Regions from separate parts of the Cytobacillus sp. BC1816 genome, predicted to be linked through region 3. Evidence: riboswitches for the same ligand, from Rfam matches in the RefSeq annotation. Region 3 holds a riboswitch; each other region holds the start of a gene.
What was found. Region 3 has a riboswitch for S-adenosylmethionine ahead of ACR42H_RS08430 (2,3-diketo-5-methylthiopentyl-1-phosphate enolase). Riboswitches for the same ligand answer to the same signal wherever they lie in the genome.
Positions count from the first base shown of each region.

Region 1: another riboswitch for S-adenosylmethionine. It lies ahead of ACR42H_RS12775 (methionine biosynthesis PLP-dependent protein); the one in region 3 lies ahead of ACR42H_RS08430 (2,3-diketo-5-methylthiopentyl-1-phosphate enolase).
Region 2: another riboswitch for S-adenosylmethionine. It lies ahead of metK (methionine adenosyltransferase); the one in region 3 lies ahead of ACR42H_RS08430 (2,3-diketo-5-methylthiopentyl-1-phosphate enolase).

Region 1 covers NZ_CP195611.1:2,482,997-2,490,475, reverse strand. Annotated here, with positions in the region: gene ACR42H_RS12785 (bifunctional homocysteine S-methyltransferase/methylenetetrahydrofolate reductase) at 1-208, opposite strand, end outside; gene metC (cystathionine beta-lyase) at 213-1,397, opposite strand; gene ACR42H_RS12775 (methionine biosynthesis PLP-dependent protein) at 1,394-2,506, opposite strand; SAM riboswitch class I at 2,582-2,697, opposite strand; gene ACR42H_RS12770 (H-type small acid-soluble spore protein) at 2,897-3,076, opposite strand; gene ACR42H_RS12765 (hypothetical protein) at 3,241-3,480, shown strand; gene sucA (2-oxoglutarate dehydrogenase E1 component) at 3,816-6,653, shown strand; gene odhB (2-oxoglutarate dehydrogenase complex dihydrolipoyllysine-residue succinyltransferase) at 6,812-7,479, shown strand, end outside.
Region 2 covers NZ_CP195611.1:4,408,899-4,416,377, reverse strand. Annotated here, with positions in the region: gene ACR42H_RS22355 (DUF2584 domain-containing protein) at 1-174, shown strand, start outside; gene pckA (phosphoenolpyruvate carboxykinase (ATP)) at 442-2,028, opposite strand; gene ACR42H_RS22345 (thiol-disulfide oxidoreductase DCC family protein) at 2,248-2,622, shown strand; SAM riboswitch class I at 2,728-2,844, shown strand; gene metK (methionine adenosyltransferase) at 3,170-4,363, shown strand; gene asnB (asparagine synthase (glutamine-hydrolyzing)) at 4,661-6,565, shown strand; gene ACR42H_RS22330 (C39 family peptidase) at 6,755-7,479, opposite strand, start outside.
Region 3 covers NZ_CP195611.1:1,590,519-1,597,997, forward strand. Annotated here, with positions in the region: gene ACR42H_RS08415 (metalloregulator ArsR/SmtB family transcription factor) at 25-606, shown strand; gene ACR42H_RS08420 (carbon-nitrogen family hydrolase) at 644-1,429, opposite strand; gene ACR42H_RS08425 (pyridoxal phosphate-dependent aminotransferase) at 1,572-2,744, shown strand; SAM riboswitch class I at 2,837-2,940, shown strand; gene ACR42H_RS08430 (2,3-diketo-5-methylthiopentyl-1-phosphate enolase) at 3,027-4,259, shown strand; gene ACR42H_RS08435 (2-hydroxy-3-keto-5-methylthiopentenyl-1-phosphate phosphatase) at 4,252-4,914, shown strand; gene ACR42H_RS08440 (methylthioribulose 1-phosphate dehydratase) at 4,911-5,546, shown strand; gene ACR42H_RS08445 (1,2-dihydroxy-3-keto-5-methylthiopentene dioxygenase) at 5,623-6,141, shown strand; gene ACR42H_RS08450 (aspartyl-phosphate phosphatase Spo0E family protein) at 6,443-6,676, shown strand; gene ACR42H_RS08455 (electron transfer flavoprotein subunit beta/FixA family protein) at 6,914-7,479, shown strand, end outside.

The DNA of each region.
Region 1 (7,479 bases), 890 kb from region 3:
GCAGCTTCAGATAATTCGCCGCATACGTATTTGTTTGGATTAATTCAGCCCCTGCGCCTATGTAAGCTTCATGGATGTGCTGGATCTGTTCAGATTGTGATAGATTTAATTCCTCAAAACAGCTGTCGGTACCATAGGAGTACAGAAGAGTTCCCATCGCGCCATCTGCTATGATGATTTCATTCTTTAATTTTTTTAGGAAACTCAAAAGATCACCCCCGCTGTAAAATCGAATGTTTTGTTTGTCCGGCAGCAGATAAAGCTGCCTTGAAATCTTCTATAATATCATCTGCGCTCTCCAGGCCAACAGATAGACGAAGAAGACTGTCCGTTATTCCGCGCTGATCCCGTTCGGATGCAGGCATGGCTGCATGTGACATTTTTGCAGGGTAGGAGAGGATGGATTCAACAGCTCCCAGACTTACGGCAAAAACAGGTATTTTGGCATTCTCAACAAATGTTCTCATCGATAGCTCATCTTCAAGCTCAAAAGATAGGACAGCACCTGCGTTCACAGCCTGCTTTTTCTGGATTTCATATCCGGGATGATCTGCAAAACCTGGATAATGCACCTTCTTAACAGATGGGTGATCATTAAGAAAGCCGGCAATTTTCTCAGCTGATTTGACAGACTGATCAAGCCTTACCTGCAGCGTTTTAATGCCTCTCAGCACAAGCCAGGCATCCTGAACACCCAGAACAGCTCCAAAGGAATTCTGGAGAAAAGCAAGCCTTGCACCCAATTCCGGATCTTTCACAACCGCCAGGCCAGCAACGACGTCGCTGTGTCCGGATAAAAATTTGGTTGCACTGTGCAGCACTATATCTGCACCTAACGAGAGCGGTTTTTGAAGGGCAGGGGTCAGGAATGTATTATCCACAAATGTCAGGGCTCCATGCTGTCTTGCAAGTGAACTGATGGCCTGTATATCAGTCACTTTCAGCAGCGGGTTGGAAGGAGTCTCTACATAGAAAACTTTCGTGCTGGGACGAATTGCTTCTTTTACTTCCTCAAGATTTGTCATATCAACAAATGTGTGCTCAATTCCAAAACGGGACAGGACTTCTGTTGTCATACGATAGGTTCCGCCATATACGTCTTCTGTAATGACAACATGATCTCCCTGTGATAAGAGGAGGAATGCTGTAGAAATCGCAGCCATTCCAGAAGAAAAGGCAAACCCTCTAATACCTTCTTCAAGCTCCGCTATGACTTCTTCAAGTGCTTCCCTTGTTGGATTCAGGCTGCGGCTGTAATCATATTTTCCGAACGCATCAATATCTTTTTGATGAAAAGTGGAGGCATGCTGGATCGGTACACTGACAGCTCCTGTTTCCGGGTCGAATTTTTGATTATTGTGAAGTAATTTGGTTTGGAATGTGTAATTCGAACTCATCGTACTGCCTCCTTAACAACCCTTGCAAAAGCATGTTCAAGATCCGCCTTCAAATCTTCTGCACTTTCTATTCCAACCGAGAAACGCAGAAGCCTATTACAGACACCGGTTTCAATGCGGATTTCTTCAGGAATGTCGGCATGTGTCTGGGTTGCTGGATAAGTTATGAAACTCTCGACTCCGCCAAGGCTTTCTGCAAAGGAGATAAGGGAGAGGCTCTGCAGAAATGGGTTCACCCAGGATTCATCCTTGATTCGGAAAGATATCATGCCTCCTTTGCCGGGATATAGGACATCCGTTACTGCATCGTGGCCCGATAAAAATTCTGCTAATACCTTCGCATTTTCTCCATGCCGTTCCATGCGGAGAGAGAGTGTCTTCATCCCTCTGATCAGCAGCCATGAATCAAAAGGGCTAAGGACAGCACCTGCGGCATTGTGGTTCATAGCCAGTGCATCACATAACTCTTTGCCTTTTGCAGCAATTAATCCGGCAAGGACATCATTATGTCCGCCAAGATACTTTGTTGCACTATGGATGACAATATCAGCTCCAAGCTTTAACGGCTGCTGAAGGAGAGGGGTATAAAACGTGTTATCAACGATAAGGAGGATATTATGCTTTTGGGCAATGTCTGCTATCAATTGAATGTCAGTCTGTTCCATCAGCGGATTAGTTGGTGTCTCCAGAAATATTGCCTTGGTCTTTTCCGTGATTAAAATTTCAACATCTTCGGGATTGCTGGTATTTACATATTTGCACTGAAGTCCCCACTTCTTGAAGCCCTGTTCAAGCAGACGATATGTACCGCCATATAAATCCTTGGATACAATCCATTCATCTCCGGATTTAAAAAGAGAAAGTATGGTAAGAATTGCGGCCATTCCAGAACTGCATGCATAGCCTTGGTCGCCTTCTTCCAGATCGGCGATCGCCTTTTCAAGCAGCTGGCGGGTGGGGTTGCCTGTTCTGCTATAGTCAAATCCAGTTGACTGCCCAATACCTTCATGGCGATATGCCGTGGAAAAATATACAGGCGGATTGACAGCACCTGTTGCTGACTCGCTCCTGTTTCCGATTTGCGCTAATCTTGTGTCAATATTATACATGCTTGTAACCACTCCTTAGTAAAAATAAAAAAAGCCTTCTATAAGAAGAAGACTTTTTAATGTGATCAGCCATTCTTCTTATCTTTCAAGTTTTTAGAAACTTGCAGGAATTAGCACCTTTTCAATCAAAAAAATGATTGCTGGTTGCTGAGGCGTCATCGGGCCTTACCCTCGACCTCTCTGGATAAGAAATCAAATATTAAATTTTCTCTAAACTTTACTACAGTAAACCGTTAATCGTCAACACTTTTTTGAATATTTTATGTTATAAAAAATATCCGATAAGGTGTTTTCAGTCCTTTTAACCTAAGTGTCCGTTTTCAATGGGGAATGAGGAAGATTATGAACAAAAAAACTTCCCATCACATACTGGGAAGTTTTTAAGGGTATTCATTCTTCAATCAATTCGTTAACCGGCACATCCATTTCTTTTTCAGAATCTGCTTTTGTGTAAATACGTGCTGTCTTAGTCTGTTCATCTACATGCTGAATGATGATCTGGATGCCATTGAAAGTAACACTGTGCATTTCAGCAGACTCGGCAATCTCTTTTGCTCTGCCAATATTCATGGAAAAACCTCCTGATTTTGAATAATTTTAATGTGTCTTAAATATACACTAATTATTCTTTTGAAAAAAACCTGGCATAAAATGTTAGAAGTGGATCACTTCAAAGTTCAGAATATTTGTTTTATAATGAAGGCAAATGAAATTTTTCTTGGAGGGAAGCTAATATGCGTGAACATAGCCACTGCCGCCACCGGTTTTCGGAATCCGAAGGACCAGCAGTATTCCAGACCATGGATGGCATTGAAGTAAATGTTTCTGGTTCCATGTTCGAAAAATGTACAACTTGCGGCCATTTTGATTTTCCTGTGGAAACGAGAGAAGCAATTGAATCTTCCCTAAAAGAAAACAGAAAAAATTCGAATGCAGCGAAACAAATCTATATTAACTTAGTTGAGACTTTTTAAAGCCGAACAGCATTTCGGCTTTTTATTTTTGCCTCTTCTAAAAACCACCCAGTTATTTCTTATTTATAATTGTTTAACATTTAACAAAACATTTTATTAGAATAAGTAATTACTAAAAAAATTTTTTTAATAGTTTTCCACTATATTCATGTTTTTATCTTTGTACAACTAGATTTTCCGTGTTAGAATAACTGTGGAAACGTTTTATCCTCTGAAAAATATTATTATTCGTAAAAATAAAACGTTAATGCATCTTATAGACGGGTATTGTATTTTCAGGGGAGAAAAATGCATTTGAATTATTTACTTAAAAACAGTTATGGAGGTAATTTTCCATGAAAAAGCCATCGAATGGTGAGGGACCTTTTGAACAAGGATTTCATGGCCCCAACCTTGGCTACGTTATTGAACTATATGAAAGATACTTAGAGGATCCATCTTCTATCGATCCTGAAATGAAAGACTACTTTGAAAGAAATGGTTCCCCTCTAGCGAGTGAAGGAACTCCGCAAATGGCTTCATCAGCAAATCAGCCAATGAATGCCGGACAGCTTGAAAAAACACTTGCTGCAATTCGCCTTGCTGATAATATCCGCACATATGGCCACTTGGCTGCAGATATTTATCCGCTGGGTAACCATAAATCTGAAAGTGCATTATTCGAACTGAGCAAATATGGCTTATCTGAAAATGATTTAAAAGAGATTCCTGCCGGTGTGATTACTAAAGACGCCACGTATCCTTTACGCAACGGACTCGAAGCAATTGAATTCCTGAAAAGCGCTTATATGGGACCAATTGCGTTTGAATTCCAGCATATATTTGATGAAAACGAAAAAGACTGGCTTCGCCGTAAAATAGGGGCCAACAGCCACAAACTGTCAATGCAGAAGGCGGAAAAACTGAAAGTTTTAAGAAGACTGACTGAAGTTGAGGAATTTGAAAAGTTCCTTCATAAAACATTCGTTGGACAGAAAAGATTCTCAATTGAGGGTCTAGATACAATGGTTCCATTACTGGATGAAATTGTTTCTGAATCCGTTTCTGATGGTGCCAAAACGATTAACATCGGAATGGCCCACCGCGGAAGGTTAAATGTTCTCGCTCATGTGCTAGGAAAGCCGTATGAAATGATCTTCGCGGAATTCCAGCATGCTCCAAATAAAGAACTGGTTCCTTCCGAAGGATCTATCGGAATCAATTACGGATGGACAGGCGACGTTAAATATCACCTAGGCCTTGATAAACAGATCAAAGATGAGAATACGACCATAGCCAGACTGACATTAGCTAACAATCCGAGCCATCTTGAATTTGTAGGTTCACTGGTTGAGGGCTACACAAGAGCTTCACAGGATAATAGAACAAAGGCCGGATATCCTGAAGTGGATCCAAAAGCTGCTTTAGCCATTATCATTCATGGAGACGCAGCATTCCCAGGACAGGGAATTGTAGCAGAAACACTGAACCTCGGACAGCTGACTGGCTATAATACGGGCGGATCGATCCATATCATCGCCAATAATACAATTGGCTTCACAACAGAATCACATGATTCACGTTCTACCAGATATGCAAGTGATCTTGCCAAAGGTTATGAAATGCCAATTCTGCATGTTAATGCAGATGAACCTGAAGCAGTAGTTGCAGCGGCAAGAATTGCGTGTGAATATCGTGCAAAATTCCAAAAGGATATCCTTATCGACTTAATCGGATACCGCAGATTTGGGCACAACGAGATGGACGAGCCTATGACGACTAATCCACTTATGTATAATATTATTCGCAAGCGTCCAACCGTGAAAGCGCTGTATGCTGATAAGCTTTTAAATGAAAAGATCATTTCAAAAGAGGAAGCAGAAGGCATTCACCATGATGTACTGGAAAAAATGAAGGCTGCCTATGAAAAAGTGCCAAAAGAAAAGAAAGAGGCGGAGTTAACCGATCCCCCTGAAACAGTTGAAAAGGGTCTGCCAAATATTAAAACAGCTGTGTCTGTCGATAAATTAAAGCAAATTAACGAAGAATTATTAAAATGGCCAGAGAATTTCAACGTGTTTGATAAACTCGGCAAAATCTTGCAGCGCAGATTGGAAGCGCTTGAAGGAGACGGCAAGATTGATTGGGGACTTGCCGAAACACTTGCTTTTGCAACCATTTTATCTGATGGCACCCCTGTCAGACTGACTGGCCAGGATTCTGAGAGAGGTACATTTGCACAAAGAAACGTTGTTCTGCACGATCATACAACTGGAAAAGCGTATTCACCTTTGCACAAGCTTTCAACAGCCAAAGCATCTTTCGATGTCCATAACAGCCCATTATCTGAGGCTGCTGTAGTAGGCTTTGAATATGGATATAATGTATTCGCTCCGGAAACGCTTGTTCTATGGGAAGCTCAGTATGGTGATTTTGCCAATGCGGCACAGGTAATGTTTGACCAGTTTATTGCTGCTGGCCGTGCGAAATGGGGCCAAAAATCAGGTCTTGTCATGCTTCTTCCACATGGCTATGAAGGACAGGGACCTGAACATTCAAGTGCCCGCCTGGAAAGATTCCTGACTCTTGCGGCAGAAAACAACTGGACAGTAGCCAATCTATCTTCTTCAGCACAGTACTTCCATATCTTAAGAAGACAGGCTGCCATCCTCGGAAAAGAGGAAGTTCGCCCGTTAGTGATCATGTCACCTAAGAGTCTGCTGCGCAATCCAAATGTCGCTTCAAATGGACGGGAATTGAGCGAAGGAGAATTCAAGTCTGTTATTGAACAGCCTGGTTTAGGCCAAAATCACAAAAAAGTGAAACGCATAATTCTTGGAACAGGTAAGATCACAATTGATTTATCCGAAAACCTGAAAAACTACCAGGATCAGGATTGGTTCCATATTTTACGAGTGGAAGAAATCTATCCGTTCCCAATGAATCAAATTAAAGAAATTTTAACCCGCTATCCTAATGTAGAAGAAATCGTCTGGATTCAGGAAGAACCAAAAAATATGGGTGCATGGAATTTCGTTGAACCTAGACTGAAAGAAATCGCAGGAAGCGATATCGATGTCAGCTACATTGGAAGAAGACGCCGTTCAAGCCCTGCTGAAGGTGACCCGACTGTTCATAAGAAAGAACAAGCACGGATAATAGATGAGACCCTATCGCAGTCTCACGGGCAGTAAGCCTCGCGCATTAAGACTCAGATAGATGAATTGAAACAGAATTAGCGGGAGTCAAACTCCCCGTAGAGGCCCGATTGGTGCAACTAACAATCAGCAGGAAAAATCCCCCGCTGATTGAAGTTTCACTTTAACACGCAAGCAAGAAGGAGGAAATTAAGGTGGCAGAAATCAAAGTTCCAGAATTGGCGGAATCCATTACAGAAGGTACGGTAGCACAGTGGCTAAAACAGCCTGGTGACACAGTAAATAAAGGTGATTATGTAGTAGAACTTGAAACAGATAAAGTAAATGTTGAAATCATTTCTGAACATAGCGGTGTTTTACAGGAAATTAAAGCACAGGAAGGCGACACGGTTAATGTAGGTGAAACCATTGCTATCGTTAATGAAAGCGGACAAGCTGCACCTGCTCCGGAAAAAACGGAAGAAAAACCTGAGGCTCCTAAAGCTGAACAGCCTAATACAGAGGCTCAGCCCGAACAGCCAGCGGCTGATGAAAAGACTGGCGGACAGCGTCCGATCGCTTCTCCGGCAGCACGCAAGCTGGCAAGAGAAAAAGGGATTGACCTAAGCCAGGTGCCGACAGCTGATCCACTGGGCAGAATCAGAACCCAGGATGTTGAATCCTTCAATCCAAATCAGGCAAAACAGCAAGCTCAGACACCAAAACCGGCAGCAGCTTCTAAACCTGCTGAACAGCCAGCCGGCGGAAAAGAAGTCGAACGAATCAAAATGTCACGCCGCCGCCAGACCATTGCAAACCGCCTTGTAGAAGTTCAGCAAACAGCTGCGATGCTGACAACATTCAATGAAGTGGACATGACAAA
Region 2 (7,479 bases), 2.5 Mb from region 3:
TTCTTTTCACTTGTCAAAGACGGATACAGATTATATCCGCTGGATATCCCGGTCGAGGTAAAAAGAACAATAGACGGTGACCTGAATGGTATGGGTGTCATCAGAAAAGTGGAATGGGAAAACAGCCAGACACTCATTACTTACCAGCTTGTTTCCCTAAACTCAACAAACTAAAAGAGCGCCTGGACGTAGTCCGGCGTTTTTTTGTTCAAAGCTTTTCTGCAGAGTACAAGTGTGAAGTGCTTTAAAATGAGGGAAAGAGAAAGAAGCCCGAAAGGAACTAATAGGTGTGAATAGTGCCGGTGGGTGAGGGCAAGGCATCGCAAAGGGAACTAATCGATCAACGACTATAAGTCTAGAAACTTATTCGTTCGAGCGGACTGAATTACACAATAAAATATCAAAAAGGAATTACCGCTTTGCGGCAATTCCTTTTCTGTATTATGCGATTGGTCCGCCTTTTTCTTCAATTTCAGAAGAAACGCTAGTGAATTTCTTGAAGTTTTCGCGGAATTTTGCAGCGAGTTCTTTTGCTTTTGCTTCATAAGCAGCCTGATCTGCCCATGTTTTATTTGGCTGAAGAACTTCGTCAGGCACACCCGTAACGTGCTGCGGAATTTCCAATCCGAAAATTTCGTCTTTGACTGTTTCAACGTTGTTTAGTTCGCCTTCAAGTGCCGCTTCCACCATAGCACGAGTGTAAGCAAGTTTCATGCGTTCACCGGCTCCGTACTCTCCGCCAGTCCACCCTGTGTTTACAAGGAAGACTTTTGCATTATGCTCATCGATCTTCTCGCCAAGCATTTCAGCATAACGGTTTGCAGGAAGCGGAAGGAAAGGTGATCCAAAACAAGTTGAGAACGTTGCCTGCGGTGAAGTAATGCCGCGCTCAGTTCCTGCAAGCTTGGAAGTATAGCCGCTTAAGAAATGGTACATTGCCTGCTCTTTTGACAGTTTAGAGATTGGAGGCAATACGCCAAATGCGTCAGCTGTTAAAAATACGATTGTATTAGGATGTCCGGCAATGCTTGGATCAACGATATTATCGATGGCCTGAAGCTGGTATGCCGCACGTGTATTTTCAGTTAAAGTGCTGTCATCGTAATCAGCAACCCGAGTTTCGCTGTTTACCACCACATTTTCCAATACAGCCCCAAAGCGGATAGCATCAAAAATTTGCGGTTCTTTCTCGCGGGATAAGTTAATGCATTTCGCATAGCAGCCGCCTTCGATATTGAAAACACCATTTGCCGACCAGCCATGCTCGTCATCCCCAATCAGCTTGCGGTTAGGGTCTGCAGATAAGGTTGTTTTCCCTGTTCCGGATAAGCCGAAGAATAAAGCGACATCTCCTTCACGACCAACGTTTGCGGAACAGTGCATCGGAAGAATCCCGTTTTCTGGAAGCATATAGTTCATCACAGAGAAAATGGATTTTTTCATTTCGCCTGCATATTCAGTACCGCCGATTAAAACAGTGCGGCGCTCGAATGAAATGATGATGAATGTTTCGGACTTTGTGCCGTCAACTGCAGGGTCAGCTTTGAAATTAGGAGCAGAAATGACTGTGAACTCTGCTTGATGATCCAATAGCTCGTCTTCTGCCGGACGAATGAATAATTGATGTGCGAAAAGATTGTGCCAGGCATATTCATTAATTACCTGGATTGGCATGCGGTGCTTTTTATCGGCACCTGCGAAGCCTTTGAAAACAAATACTTCTTCTTTTTCTTTTAAGTAGTTGATTACTTTATTATAAAGATTAGAGAATGCTTCTTCAGAGATAGGCTGGTTTACGCTGCCCCAGTCCATTTTATCTTTATTTGATGCTTCTTCAACAATGTATTTATCTTTAGGAGAACGTCCTGTATACTTTCCTGTAGTAGCGCGTACGGCACCAGTAGAGGTAAGGGACCCTTCATTGCGGTTTAAAACTTTTTCGACAAGCTGAGGAACGGATAATTGCACTTGAATGTTGCTGCCATTTAATAATTCGCTCAATTCGTTTGATATGCTTACAGAGTTCATCTGATGAATACCTTCCTTTTTCCCGATTTTTTTATGAAAGTGATTACATCTCGAAATTAGTATAACACATTAAAACGATTAGTCTATACTATTACGAAACTTTTTTATTCATGTTATAAAAATGTCATAATTGGACATGTAATCCCATTTTAATCAACTTATAACTGATATATGTTAATATAGAAGAAAGTGTTAATTTTAACATGGGACTGATCTAAAATGAAGACAATTGCCCTCTATGATGAAACTTGTTCTTTATGCAGGGAAACAAAGAAGATATTTAATAAACTTGATTGGCTGAATAAAGTGGAATGGATTTCTCTGCAGGAGTATGAAAAAATCCCGGATTCCCTCTCGTTTTCCAAGATTGACTTGCGCAGAGAGCTTCATATTATTACTCCGGCGGGTGGCTTGAAAAAGGGTTATTCTGCAGTAAGGAGACTGCTGTTCCTCTTTCCTGCCTCCTTTTTAATTAGCCTCCTTTTATATCTCCCAATGACGCCAATACTGGGCGATCCGGTATATAAATGGATTGCTAAAAACAGGCATAAATTTCTAAAGAAAAAATGTGACGACGGAAGCTGTTCGCTGTAAGCATGGATTATAATTTTCAATGCTGAAATTTTACTGTGAAAAATAATGAAAACTTGTTGACATGATTCGCTAAAATACGGTATGATTCAACCTTGAACGGATACTCTCTTATCCCGAGCTGGTGGAGGGACAGGCCCTATGAAACCCAGCAACCTGCTAAAAGGCAATAATCAGCAAAGGTGCTAACCTGACGCAAGGACGTAATTCCTTGAACGATAAGAGTGAAAGGCGCGAATCGATTTGCTTTCAACCTTTTCACTATTGAGAAGGTTTTTTATTTTGCACAGGCAATGGGATGAACGGCTTTTGGAATGTACTATTTATGTGAGTTTTTAGCAGCTTGCAGAGATGCATAAGAAAAAACGGATGCCTGGCTTTCTGGCCAGCAATGCCTATTTTTCTAATAAAAACTCCATGTTTATTTCATACTACTAAGGGAATGAGTTCCGTATCAAACAGAGATCCATGAAATGATAGGGTAAAGTTATTTTCCGCTTCCCCATTTCTTAATTCTCGCTCAATTTTCTATTTATAAGGAGGAAGCCAGATGTCAACAAAGCGTCGTTTGTTTACTTCTGAATCAGTTACTGAAGGTCATCCGGATAAAATCTGTGACCAAATTTCTGATGCAATCTTAGATGCGATTTTAGCTAAAGATGCGAATGCCCGTGTTGCTGCAGAGACTTCTGTAACAACTGGACTTGTATTAGTTGCAGGTGAAATCACAACATCTACATACGTAGATATTCCAAAAATCGTTCGTGAAACGGTAAAAGAAATCGGTTATACCCGTGCTAAATATGGTTTCGATTCCGAAACATGTGCAGTTTTAACTTCCATTGATGAGCAGTCAGCAGATATTGCAATGGGTGTTGACCAGGCCCTTGAAGCACGGGAAGGACAAATGAGCGATCAGGAGATTGAAGCAATCGGTGCAGGGGACCAGGGCTTAATGTTCGGTTTTGCCTGCAACGAAACGAAAGAGCTAATGCCTCTTCCGATTTCTTTAGCACATAAACTTTCCCGCCGCCTGACTGAAGTTCGTAAAGAAGAAATCCTTCCTTACCTTCGTCCGGACGGAAAAACTCAGGTAACGGTTGAGTATGATGAAAATGACAAGCCAATCCGCATTGACACAATCGTTATTTCTACTCAGCATCACCCTGAGATCAGCCTGGAGCAAATCCAGCGCAATCTTAAGGAACATGTTATTAATCCGGTTGTTCCAAAGGAATTAATTGATGAGAATACGAAATACTTCATTAACCCAACAGGACGTTTTGTAATCGGCGGACCTCAAGGGGATGCAGGCCTGACCGGCCGCAAAATCATTGTTGATACTTACGGCGGATATGCCCGTCATGGCGGAGGCGCGTTCTCCGGTAAGGATCCTACAAAGGTTGACCGCTCCGCTGCTTATGCTGCTCGTTATGTAGCGAAGAACCTTGTAGCAGCAGGTTTAGCAGAAAAAGTTGAAGTTCAGCTTGCTTATGCAATTGGTGTAGCACAGCCTGTGTCGATTTCAGTTGATACATTCGGAACAGGCAAAGTGGAAGAAGATGTACTAGTTGATCTAGTAAGAAAACATTTTGATCTTCGCCCTGCAGGAATTATTAACATGCTTGGACTTCGCCGCCCAATTTACAAGCAGACAGCTGCTTACGGACATTTCGGACGTACAGATGTTGATCTTCCTTGGGAGCGTACGGACAAAGCCGAAATCCTTCGTTCTGAAGCTTAATAAAAAGAAAGCGGGAGTTGCATTAATCAATGTAACTCCCGCTTTCTTTTTTGCGTCATTATACATAAAGGGTGTTTATTCACTTTTCGGTCTTTATGCTCTTTAGTCGTTTATAATTTTATGTTATCGTATAAACTTCGGATAATGGCTTAATTTTCCGCACATATTTTTTTTATTATCCACGTGCTAATTATAAATGATTAGTGGTAGTATTATAGGGTATGTTTTCTAAGGACAAAGGAGCCGTTAAGGCTGTATCTAAATATTGAGAATAGAATGGAGTAGGTGACGTACATAATGTGTGGCTTTATTGGTTGTGTACATGAAAAAGCACAAAATTACCGTGACGCAGATAAAGAACAATTTCAAAATATGAATGATATCATTACCCATCGGGGTCCGGATGATTCAGGATACTATTTTGATGATCATATTCAATTCGGCTTTCGCCGGTTGAGCATTATCGATATTGAAAGCGGACACCAGCCGCTGACTTACGAGAATGAGCGTTATTGGATTATCTTTAATGGTGAAATCTATAATTATGTGGAACTTCGTGAAGAACTTCTCAAAGCTGGCTTAAGCTTTGAAACAAGCTCCGATACAGAAGTGATAATTGCCCTTTACAGCCATATGAAAGAAAAGGCTGTTGAAAAATTACGCGGCATGTTTGCATTTGTCATTTGGGATAAACAGGAGCAGTCACTATATGGAGCCAGAGATCCATTTGGGATTAAGCCTTTCTTTTATTACGATAAGGGAGACCGCACGTTCTTTGGATCAGAGAAAAAGAGCATTCTTTTGGCGCTTCAGAATGATGTATTAAACTATGACTCCCTCCAGCATTATCTGACCTATCAGTTTGTGCCTGAGCCAAACACGATGTCAGAGGGAATCCATAAGCTGGAGCCTGGTCATTATTTTACTAAAAAAATTGGTGCTCCGATGGATATTAAGCGATATTGGAAAGCTGCTTTCCATCCAGTGCAGAAGTCAGAAGCTGATTTCACGAAAGAAATAAGAGATGTTTTGTTCGACTCAGTCAAGATGCATATGCGTGCCGATGTTCCGGTAGGTTCATTCCTTTCAGGCGGAATTGATTCTTCCATCATTGCTTCCATTGCGAAAGAATTCCATCCTGCAATTAAAACATTCTCTGTCGGATTTGAACGCAATGGCTTCAGCGAGGTGGATGTAGCGAAAGAAACAGCTGAAAAGCTGGGTGTCGAAAACATCAGCTACATCATAACTCCTGAGGAATACATGAATGAGATTCCGAGAATCATGTGGCATATGGACGATCCGCTTGCTGACCCGGCTTGTGTGCCCCTTTATTTTGTGGCAAGAGAAGCAAGAAAACATGTAACGGTTGTACTTTCAGGTGAGGGAGCCGATGAGCTATTTGGCGGCTATAATATTTACCGCGAACCACAATCCCTGGAAGTCTTCAATAAAATTCCTGCTATAGGCAAAAAGCTTCTTCGCATGATTGCTAACATGATGCCAGAGGGAATGAAGGGGAAAAGCTTTATCGAACGCGGTGTAACGCCAATGGAAGAGCGCTACATTGGAAATGCAAAAATGTTTACAGAGCAAGAGAAGCGCAGCCTGCTTCATGTATATAAAGACAGCTTAAATTATACGGATATCACTAAACCGCTATATGAAGAAAGCCGCGGCTATGATCCGGTTGACCGCATGCAGTATATCGATATTCATACGTGGATGCGCGGAGACATTCTATTGAAAGCGGACAAAATGACGATGGCTCATTCTCTCGAGCTTCGTGTTCCGTTCCTTGATAAAGAAGTGTTTGAAGTGGCTTCCAAAATACCGACCAGCCTGAAAACGGCAAATGGAACTACGAAGTATATTCTTCGCAAAGCTGCTGAAGGAGTCGTTCCAGACCATGTGCTGAATCGCAAGAAGCTTGGATTCCCTGTGCCAATCCGTCACTGGCTGAAAGACGAGATGAATGAATGGGCGAAAAATATCATTCGTGAAAGCAGCACAGATCATCTAATTAATAAAGATTACGTATTGCAGCTGCTTGAAGACCATTGTCAGGATAAAGCGGACAACAGCCGCAAAATCTGGACAGTTCTTATGTTCATGGTTTGGCATCAGGTATATGTGGAGAAAAAGTATTCTTTTGAAAAAGAGTATTTGTTAAATAAAGACTTGCAGCCACTTAAAGGCTAAAATAAAAACGTCCATCAGGTGAAAATCTGGTGGACGTTTTTATTTAATTATAGGAATGTATAGAATTTCACCCGCAGGATAAGGAAGGCTTCGTTAGCATAAACATCGCATGGCCGAAAGCGACAGCTTTTGGGAGGACGTGGCGATCCCAGTCTGCGTTCCTTCTTGGGCAAGGCGCTTCCGCCTTTCTTATCGGAGATAGGTAATAGCCTGTTTGCCCATCTGCACCCATGCTTTTTCAAAATCATTTTTGAGTGCTTTTTTATTTTTCTCACCTGTGAGCGGGTCGTTGAAATACATGTATTCCTGATCATAGCCTGTGAGCAGGACTGAATGCTCTTTATAGGTAACCTGGATTTTTCCGCTTGGCGTATGCCAGGTCTGGAAAAAGTCATCAGAAAGCTGTTTATAGGCTGTGTTGATAATAACCCAGACAGGCCTGCCGTCTGACAGATGGATCTTTAAGTCTTCAAAATCGGATCCGGTAAGGTCTTCAATGGAGCCAGGCATGTACTTTTCCGCAAGCTCTTTTACGGGTTTATGATAAACACCGAGACCTGGATTATCAAAGGAATACATATCGCCTATGAATCCGTCATTCGGGTGCCCGAAGTAGATTTTTCCGTTTTCTATGCGATAAGGCTCAGGATTTTTCTTTATTTCTTTAGCGAGTGTCATTTTATCAGCCTGTATCCCTGCATGCTGAAGGAGCATGGATAAGCTCGTCACTTCGCATCCTCTGGGGAGCTCAGGAAACTGATTGACTGCGGGTGCATTTATAATTGTTTCTTCCTTGATCTTAATTACGGCAGTGTTGTGTCCAAGGAAAGAGCTGGCTTTCTCAGCAGGTTCAGACAGCCATGATTTAATTTGATTTACAGCTGAAGCAGGCTGGCTGCCTGAAAGGTTGTCAT
Region 3 (7,479 bases):
AATCGAAATGAGGGCACTGCAATTATGCAACTAAATCGTTTAGTAGCTTTTTATAAGACAATGGGAGACCCAACCAGAATCAGGATTGTTTTTCTCCTTGCCAAAGGGCCTTTGCATGGACAGGCGATAGCAGGGAAACTCGGCTTAACCCCGCCAACCATTACTCATCATTTAAATAAACTGAGGGAAATAAACCTCGTTTATCAAAGAAGAGATAAAAATACTGTTTACTTTTATTTAAATGAATCCGTATTGAAACATCAATCAGGTGTTCTTGCAAAATTGGCAGATAAAGAGGAGATTAAGAAAATGGAAGAACAAAACTTAGAAAGCCAGAAGGTTATTGAAAATTTCTTTACCAGAGATGGAAAGCTGAAGAATATTCCTGCACAAAGGAAGAAGAAACTCATGGTTTTTGAGCATCTAATCAAAGGGTTGAAAATGGGAAAAAAATATGAAGAAAAAGAGCTTAACGAATATATTAAACAGTATCATGAAGACTATGCGACGATACGCAGAGAATTTATTATAAATCATTATATGTACAGGGAAAATGGCATTTATGAATTAAATCCTCAGGAAATGTGGGCAAAAATAGAAGGGTAAAGCAGGGCAGGGCCCCAGTCAGGGCCCCTGCATGCCATTAAGAGTAAAAATCCGGTTTGCGGTCAGTAAAAATAGGAATCATGCTGCGGACTTCTTTCACTTTATCCAGGTCTATTTCAGCATATAGGATTTCTTCCGTTTCAGAACCTTCTGCAAGCACTTCGCCCCAGGGATCTATAATCATTGAATGGCCTGCAAAGACATTGTCAGGATCAGAGCCAGAGCGGTTGCATGCAATTACGTAGCATTGGTTTTCAATGGCACGTGCAATCAAAAGTGCCCGCCAATGTGCCAGCCGGGCCAGTGGCCATTCAGCTACTACAAATAAAGCTTCAGTACCTTCTGCTGTATGGGTCCGCACCCACTCAGGAAAACGGATATCATAACAAATCATCCCTGCAAACTTCCTATTTTCCAGAGAAAATACTCCCTTGGATTTCCCTCCTTTCAGATAGAGATGTTCATTCATTAGCTTGAATAAGTGCAGCTTGCTGTATTCATGTATAAGGTCACCTTTGTTATCTACAATCAGCAGAGTGTTGTAAATGCCTTCGGGTGTTTTCTTTGCAACAGATCCGCCAATCAGATGAACCCGATTGCTCTGTGCGGCCTCTTTCAAAAAAACTAGCGATGATCCGGCATCCTGGTCTGCAATTTCACCCATTCTGGTCAAATCATAGCCAGTAGTCCAAAGTTCCGGCAGCACAATAACATCCGGATTATCCCTAATCGCCTTTTTAATCATAATTTCGGCTGCTTTAAAATTTTCCTCAGGTTTTCCAAATGCAATATCCATTTGCAAACAGGCAATCTTTAATTTCATAAAACTCCCCCGCAATCATTATATCCTTATGGTAATATTAGTCCGATAGATGGAAATTTTCAAAATTTTACTTTACATCTTACCATTTACGTTATATCATTTGTGACTATATTTTCAATCTTTTTTTAAGCAGGTGAACAATTTGGTAAATTATCCGCAATCAGATCTTTTGAAAAGTCTGCCTAAACAGTTCTTTGCATCTTTGACAGCTAAAGTGGGGGAAAAGCTCGAACAAGGGCATGATGTCATCAATCTTGGACAAGGAAACCCTGATATGCCTACACCAGAGCATATTGTCAAGAGTCTTCAAAGTGCAGCCGATAATCCGCAAAATCATAAATATTCCCCTTTCCAGGGCTTCCCTTACTTTAAGAAGGCAGCTGCAGACTTTTATAAAAGGGAATTTGATGTTGAATTGAATCCCGAAACCGAAATAGCCATCCTTTTTGGTGGTAAAGCCGGCCTGGTTGAAATCCCTCAATGCCTTTTAAATCCTGGGGACAGCATATTGGTTCCGGACCCGGGATATCCTGATTATTGGTCAGGTGTGGCACTTGCCAAAGCAAAGATGGTGACAATGCCTCTAAGAGAGGAAAATAACTTCTTGCCAGTATACAATGAATTGTCAGCAGACCAGCTAAATGCAGCAAAACTGATGTTCCTTAATTATCCAAATAATCCGACTGGAGCAGTGGCAAACAAGGATTTTTTTCAAGAAACAGTTGATTTGAGCCGAAGCCATGGCATTTGCATTATCCATGATTTTGCATATGGAGGAATTGGTTTTGACGGCATAAAACCTGAAAGTTTTCTTCAGGCAGAAGGGGCAAAAGAGGTCGGAATTGAAATATATACACTTTCAAAGACCTTTAATATGGCAGGCTGGAGAGTTGGATTTGCAGCTGGAAATGAAAGTGTCATCACAGCACTGAACCTTATGCAGGATCATCTATATGTCAGCTTGTTTGGTGCTGTTCAGGAAGCTGCAGCAGCTGCTCTGTCAGGACCACAGGATTGTGTTAAGGAATTGAATTCCATCTACGAATCCAGACGGAATTCATTCATCTCTGGCCTTAGGGAAATTGGATGGGATGTACAAGCTCCTAAAGGCTCCTTTTTTGCATGGCTTAAGGTCCCTGAACAATTTACATCGGAAGAGTTTGCTGACTATCTCTTAGATAAAGCGCATATTGCGGTTGCACCTGGCATTGGATTTGGTGATTTTGGAGAAGGGTATGTGAGAGCCGGTTTACTGACATCTGAGGATAGACTTAAAGAAGCGGTGGCACGAATACAAAAATTAAATTTATTTTAAATTTATTTCAAAATTCAATTGACAAAAATATTAAGCACTGTCATAATTTTAATTAAATTTTAATTCTAAATTAACTGAATACTTGTTTCGTTTTCTTATCAAGAGCAGGCGGAGGGACTAGCCCTATGAAGCCCGGCAACCGACTTATACCTGAGCACGGTGCTAAATCTTGCAGCTTATAGCTGATAGATAAGAAGATGTTAGATGGCTATGCTAACCTCTTCTTATTTGAAGAGGTTTTTTATCGTTCTCATTCTTTGATTTTTGAAAGGAAGGATATACATGAGTGAAATTATTGCAACGTATCTGGTTCATGATGAAAAACATAACCCGGAGAAAAAGGCTGAGGAGATCGCTTTAGGCTTAACGGTCGGGTCATGGACCCATTTGCCCGAACTTGAAAAACAGCAGCTGGAAAAGCATAAAGGCAGGGTCGTTTCTGTTGAAGACCATACTAAAGATGAAGAAAGAAAGGAAACAGCTGCAGTCATTAAGATTGCCTATCCTACTGTAAATTTCAGTCCTGATTTACCGGCAATATTGACAACAGTCTTTGGAAAACTATCATTGGATGGAAAGATTAAATTGTTAGATTTACAGTTTTCCAAGGAACTTAAAAGCTTTTTCCCTGGGCCTCGATTTGGGATTGACGGACTGAGGGAAAAACTGAATGTATATGATAGACCCCTTTTGATGAGTATCTTCAAAGGGGTGCTTGGCAAAGACATGGATTTTTTAACTTCGCAGCTGAGGGAACAGGCCCTTGGTGGAATCGACCTTGTAAAAGATGATGAAATTCTATTTGAAAACCGCCTTACACCTTTTGAAGACCGGATAACAGAAGGCAAAGAAGTGCTAAGGCAGGTTTATGAGGAAACAGGCCACCGTACCCTATATGCTGTGAATTTAACAGGGAGGTCTTTTGATTTAAAAGATAAGGCAAGGAAAGCATCCAGCCTTGGTGCAGACCTTCTTCTGTTCAATGTATTTTCTTATGGGCTCGATGTTTTGCAGTCACTAAGAGAAGATAATGAGATTGGGCTGCCTATCATGGCACATCCTGCGGTTAGTGGAGCTCTTTCTGCTTCAAGTGTTTATGGGATTTCCTATCCTTTGCTTTTAGGCAAACTCCTCAGGTATGCAGGGACCGACTTGTCTCTATTCCCATCACCTTATGGATCGGTTGCCCTTGAAAAAACTCAGGCATTGTCAATTGGGGATGCCCTGACTAAGAATGATTTCTGCAAAAGAACCTTTCCGGTTCCATCGGCCGGCATCCACCCGGGTCTTGTGCCTTTGCTTTTCGAAGACTTCGGAATAGACAGTGTAATTAATGCCGGAGGTGGCGTACATGGGCATCCGGATGGGGCAAGAGGAGGAGGTTTGGCATTCCGCCAGGCAATTGATTTAATTTTAAAGGGGGCTTCTTTGACAGATGCTCCATCAAACTTCCCTGAATTAAAAAAAGCGATTGATTTGTGGGGATATAAAGAGGTGGCTGTAAAGAATGGCTAAAGTGGCGGTTTTTTGTGATTTTGATGGAACTATTACCGAAAATGATAACATCATTCATATCATGAAGCACTTTGCTCCTTCCCATTGGGAAGGGATTAAAAATCAAGTTTTGGGACAGGAAATATCCATTCAAGAAGGAGTAGGAAAGATGTTTTCCCTTCTCCCAAGCAGTCTGAAAGATGATATCACCGATTTCATCTTAGAAAATGCGAGAGTAAGAGAGGGATTTCAGCCATTTATCGATTTTCTGGCAAAAGAAAAAATACCGCTTTATATAGTCAGCGGAGGAATAGACTTTTTTGTGGCACCTGTACTGAATGAGTATGGACCCTTTGAAGAGGTATTCTGCAATAGTTCTGATTTTAGCGGTGATACAATAAAAATCTTATGGCCTCATAGCTGCGATGAAAAATGCAATAATAATTGCGGCTGCTGCAAGCCTTCTATTATGAGGAAACTAGAGGATGAGGACACCTTTAAAGTGGTGATCGGAGATTCAGTAACTGATCTGGAGGCTGCCAAACAGGCAGACTTTGTCATTGCCAGAGACCTGCTCCTGGAGAAAAGCAAAGAGATGAACCTAAATCATTGTGCCTTTGAAACATTCTATGATTGCATTGAGCTTTTAAAAAGTTTAAATGAGGTGAGGGTATGAGCAGAGTTGAGGAAAAATGGAATGAGCTTGCAGATATTAAGGAAGAGCTTGCAGAAAGGGACTGGTTTATGGGAACAAGCGGAAATCTGGCCATTAAGGTCAGTGCACATCCCCTTCAATTCCTCGTAACAGCAAGCGGAAAGGATAAAAGGAAACGCACGGATGAAGACTTTCTCCTTGTTGATGAATTGGGACACCCGGCAGGGGAAACACATCTAAAGCCATCTGCTGAAACACTTCTGCATTCTGAGATATATCGAAGAACGAAAGCTGAATGCAGTCTTCATGTACATACAATTGACAATAATGTCATTTCAGAAATTTATGGTGATCAAGAGGCGGTTACATTTAAAGGGCAAGAGCTGATTAAAGCATTCGATAAATGGGAGGAAGATGCTGTTCTCGAGATTCCAATTATTCCGAATCATGCGCATATTCCAACGCTGGCAAAGTGTTTTTCTTCTCATATACATGAAGATGCAGGTGCCGTTTTGATAAGAAATCATGGAATTACGGTATGGGGCAAAACCTCTTTTGAGGCTAAAAAGATCCTTGAGGCTTCAGAATTTCTATTCCGTTATCAGCTAAAGCTCCTGGAATATAAGCCCAATCAGCTATTTAAAGTAGTTTAATATATAAGTGCTGTTATTAAACCATTCGAGAAAAAAATTTTAATAGAAAGGAATGATTGGTTTGGCATATATCGTAATGAAAAATTCAAAAAAAGAAATTAGGAATCAGGAAGAGGTTGCTGCTTTTCTGGAAAAGCAGGAGGTTATCTATGAGCACTGGGCAATAGATAAACTGCCTGAAAATCTGCAGGAAAAATATTTACTTTCCGATAATGAAAAACAAGAAATTCTGGATGCATTTGCTGAAGAAATTAAGGATATTTCAGATAGAAGAGGATATAAGGCACAGGATGTAATTTCCCTTTCAGAGAATACGCCGAATTTGGAAGAGCTTCTTCAGAATTTCCAGCAGGAACATCATCATACAGATGATGAGGTGAGATTTATTGTCAGCGGTCATGGAGTTTTTATTATACAAGGAAAAGATGGAGAATTCTTTGAAGTATTCCTGAATCCTGGAGATTTAATATCCGTACCCGAAAATATCCGTCATTATTTTACTCTTCAGGAGGATCGAAAAGTAGTAGCCATCCGGATTTTTGTTACCGCAGAAGGATGGGTGCCAATTTATGAAAAAAAGGAAGTCCATCAATAATTCAATGACCCATTGCCCCCGGCATTGGGTTTTTATTTTCCTGATATAAAGATTGGATGTTTTTTTTATATGTTATAGTCTTTCAAATTTTTTATCAAATCCCGTTAAGGCCGCACGATTAAATTTAGCAAAATGTGTCGAACCTCCATGAGGGCGAATTGAAATTGATGTCGATAAAAATAAATTCGGAAAAAGATTGTCTAATATTGCGAATCTATTTACATTTATAGAAATTCTTGTAATAATGCTTCAAGTAGACACATTTATATCGGATAAAGGGATAGGAGTAGGAGGAAGAAAGTTGCGCTATAAAAGAATACAGCTGCTGACTGAAATTCAGCAAAAAAGGGAAACAATGATAGAAACGGCCAAAAAAAATGGAATGGCGAGCCAGGAAACGGTGCGCTGCAGCCAGGAACTTGATCAATTAATTTTTGAATATCAATGCGTCGTTAAAAGAGAGAAGGAACAAAAGAAGAGAATGAGGATTTCCTTCCGGGAAATGATTCTCTCATGGAAGAAAGCAGTTGTATAATTTTAAAATTCCGAGTATATAGATTGAACATATAATAGGAAGAAAAAAAGGATCCGTTGAGGATTCTTTTTTTTAGTGGGCACCAGTTTGGGGTTTTGAATGCACAATTCTTATTAATTCTTCATTGCAGTACTATGCATGTATCGAGAATCATATCGTAATACAAAGCTTTTTATCTATCTCTTAAAGCGAACAATACCCATAGAAGCTTTAAGTTAAGAGGGGGGAAAGAAAAAAATGCACATAGTAGTGTGTGTCAAGCAAGTGCCTGATACAAAAATTATTAAAATCAATCCCAAAACCAATACCCTTGACCGGCGCAGTGCTCCTGCGATTTTAAATCCTTATGATGCCCATGCAGTGCAGGAAGCAGTGAAATTGACAAAGACCATAGGAAAAGGCACCATTTCGGTTTTATCCATGGGACCTCCACAGGCTGTTGCTGTTATTAAGAAAAGCATCGAAATTGGAGCAGACCGCGGATTTTTAATCTCGGACCGAGCATTTGCAGGCGCAGATACACTTGCAACAAGCTATGCTCTGTCTAAAGCATTGGAACGTATTTCAAAAGATATGCCTGTGGATTTAATCATATGCGGAAAACATGCCATTGATGGAGATACCGGCCAGGTGGGACCAGGAATAGCAAGAAGGCTGGATATTCCGCCTGTTACAAATGTTATTGAGGTAACCGAACTTAATGAAGTTGAAAAAACGATACAGATCAAAAGGAAAATTACGAACGGATATGAATTAATACAAGCTCAAGTCCCTTGCCTGCTGACCGTTGAAAAAGAGATTAA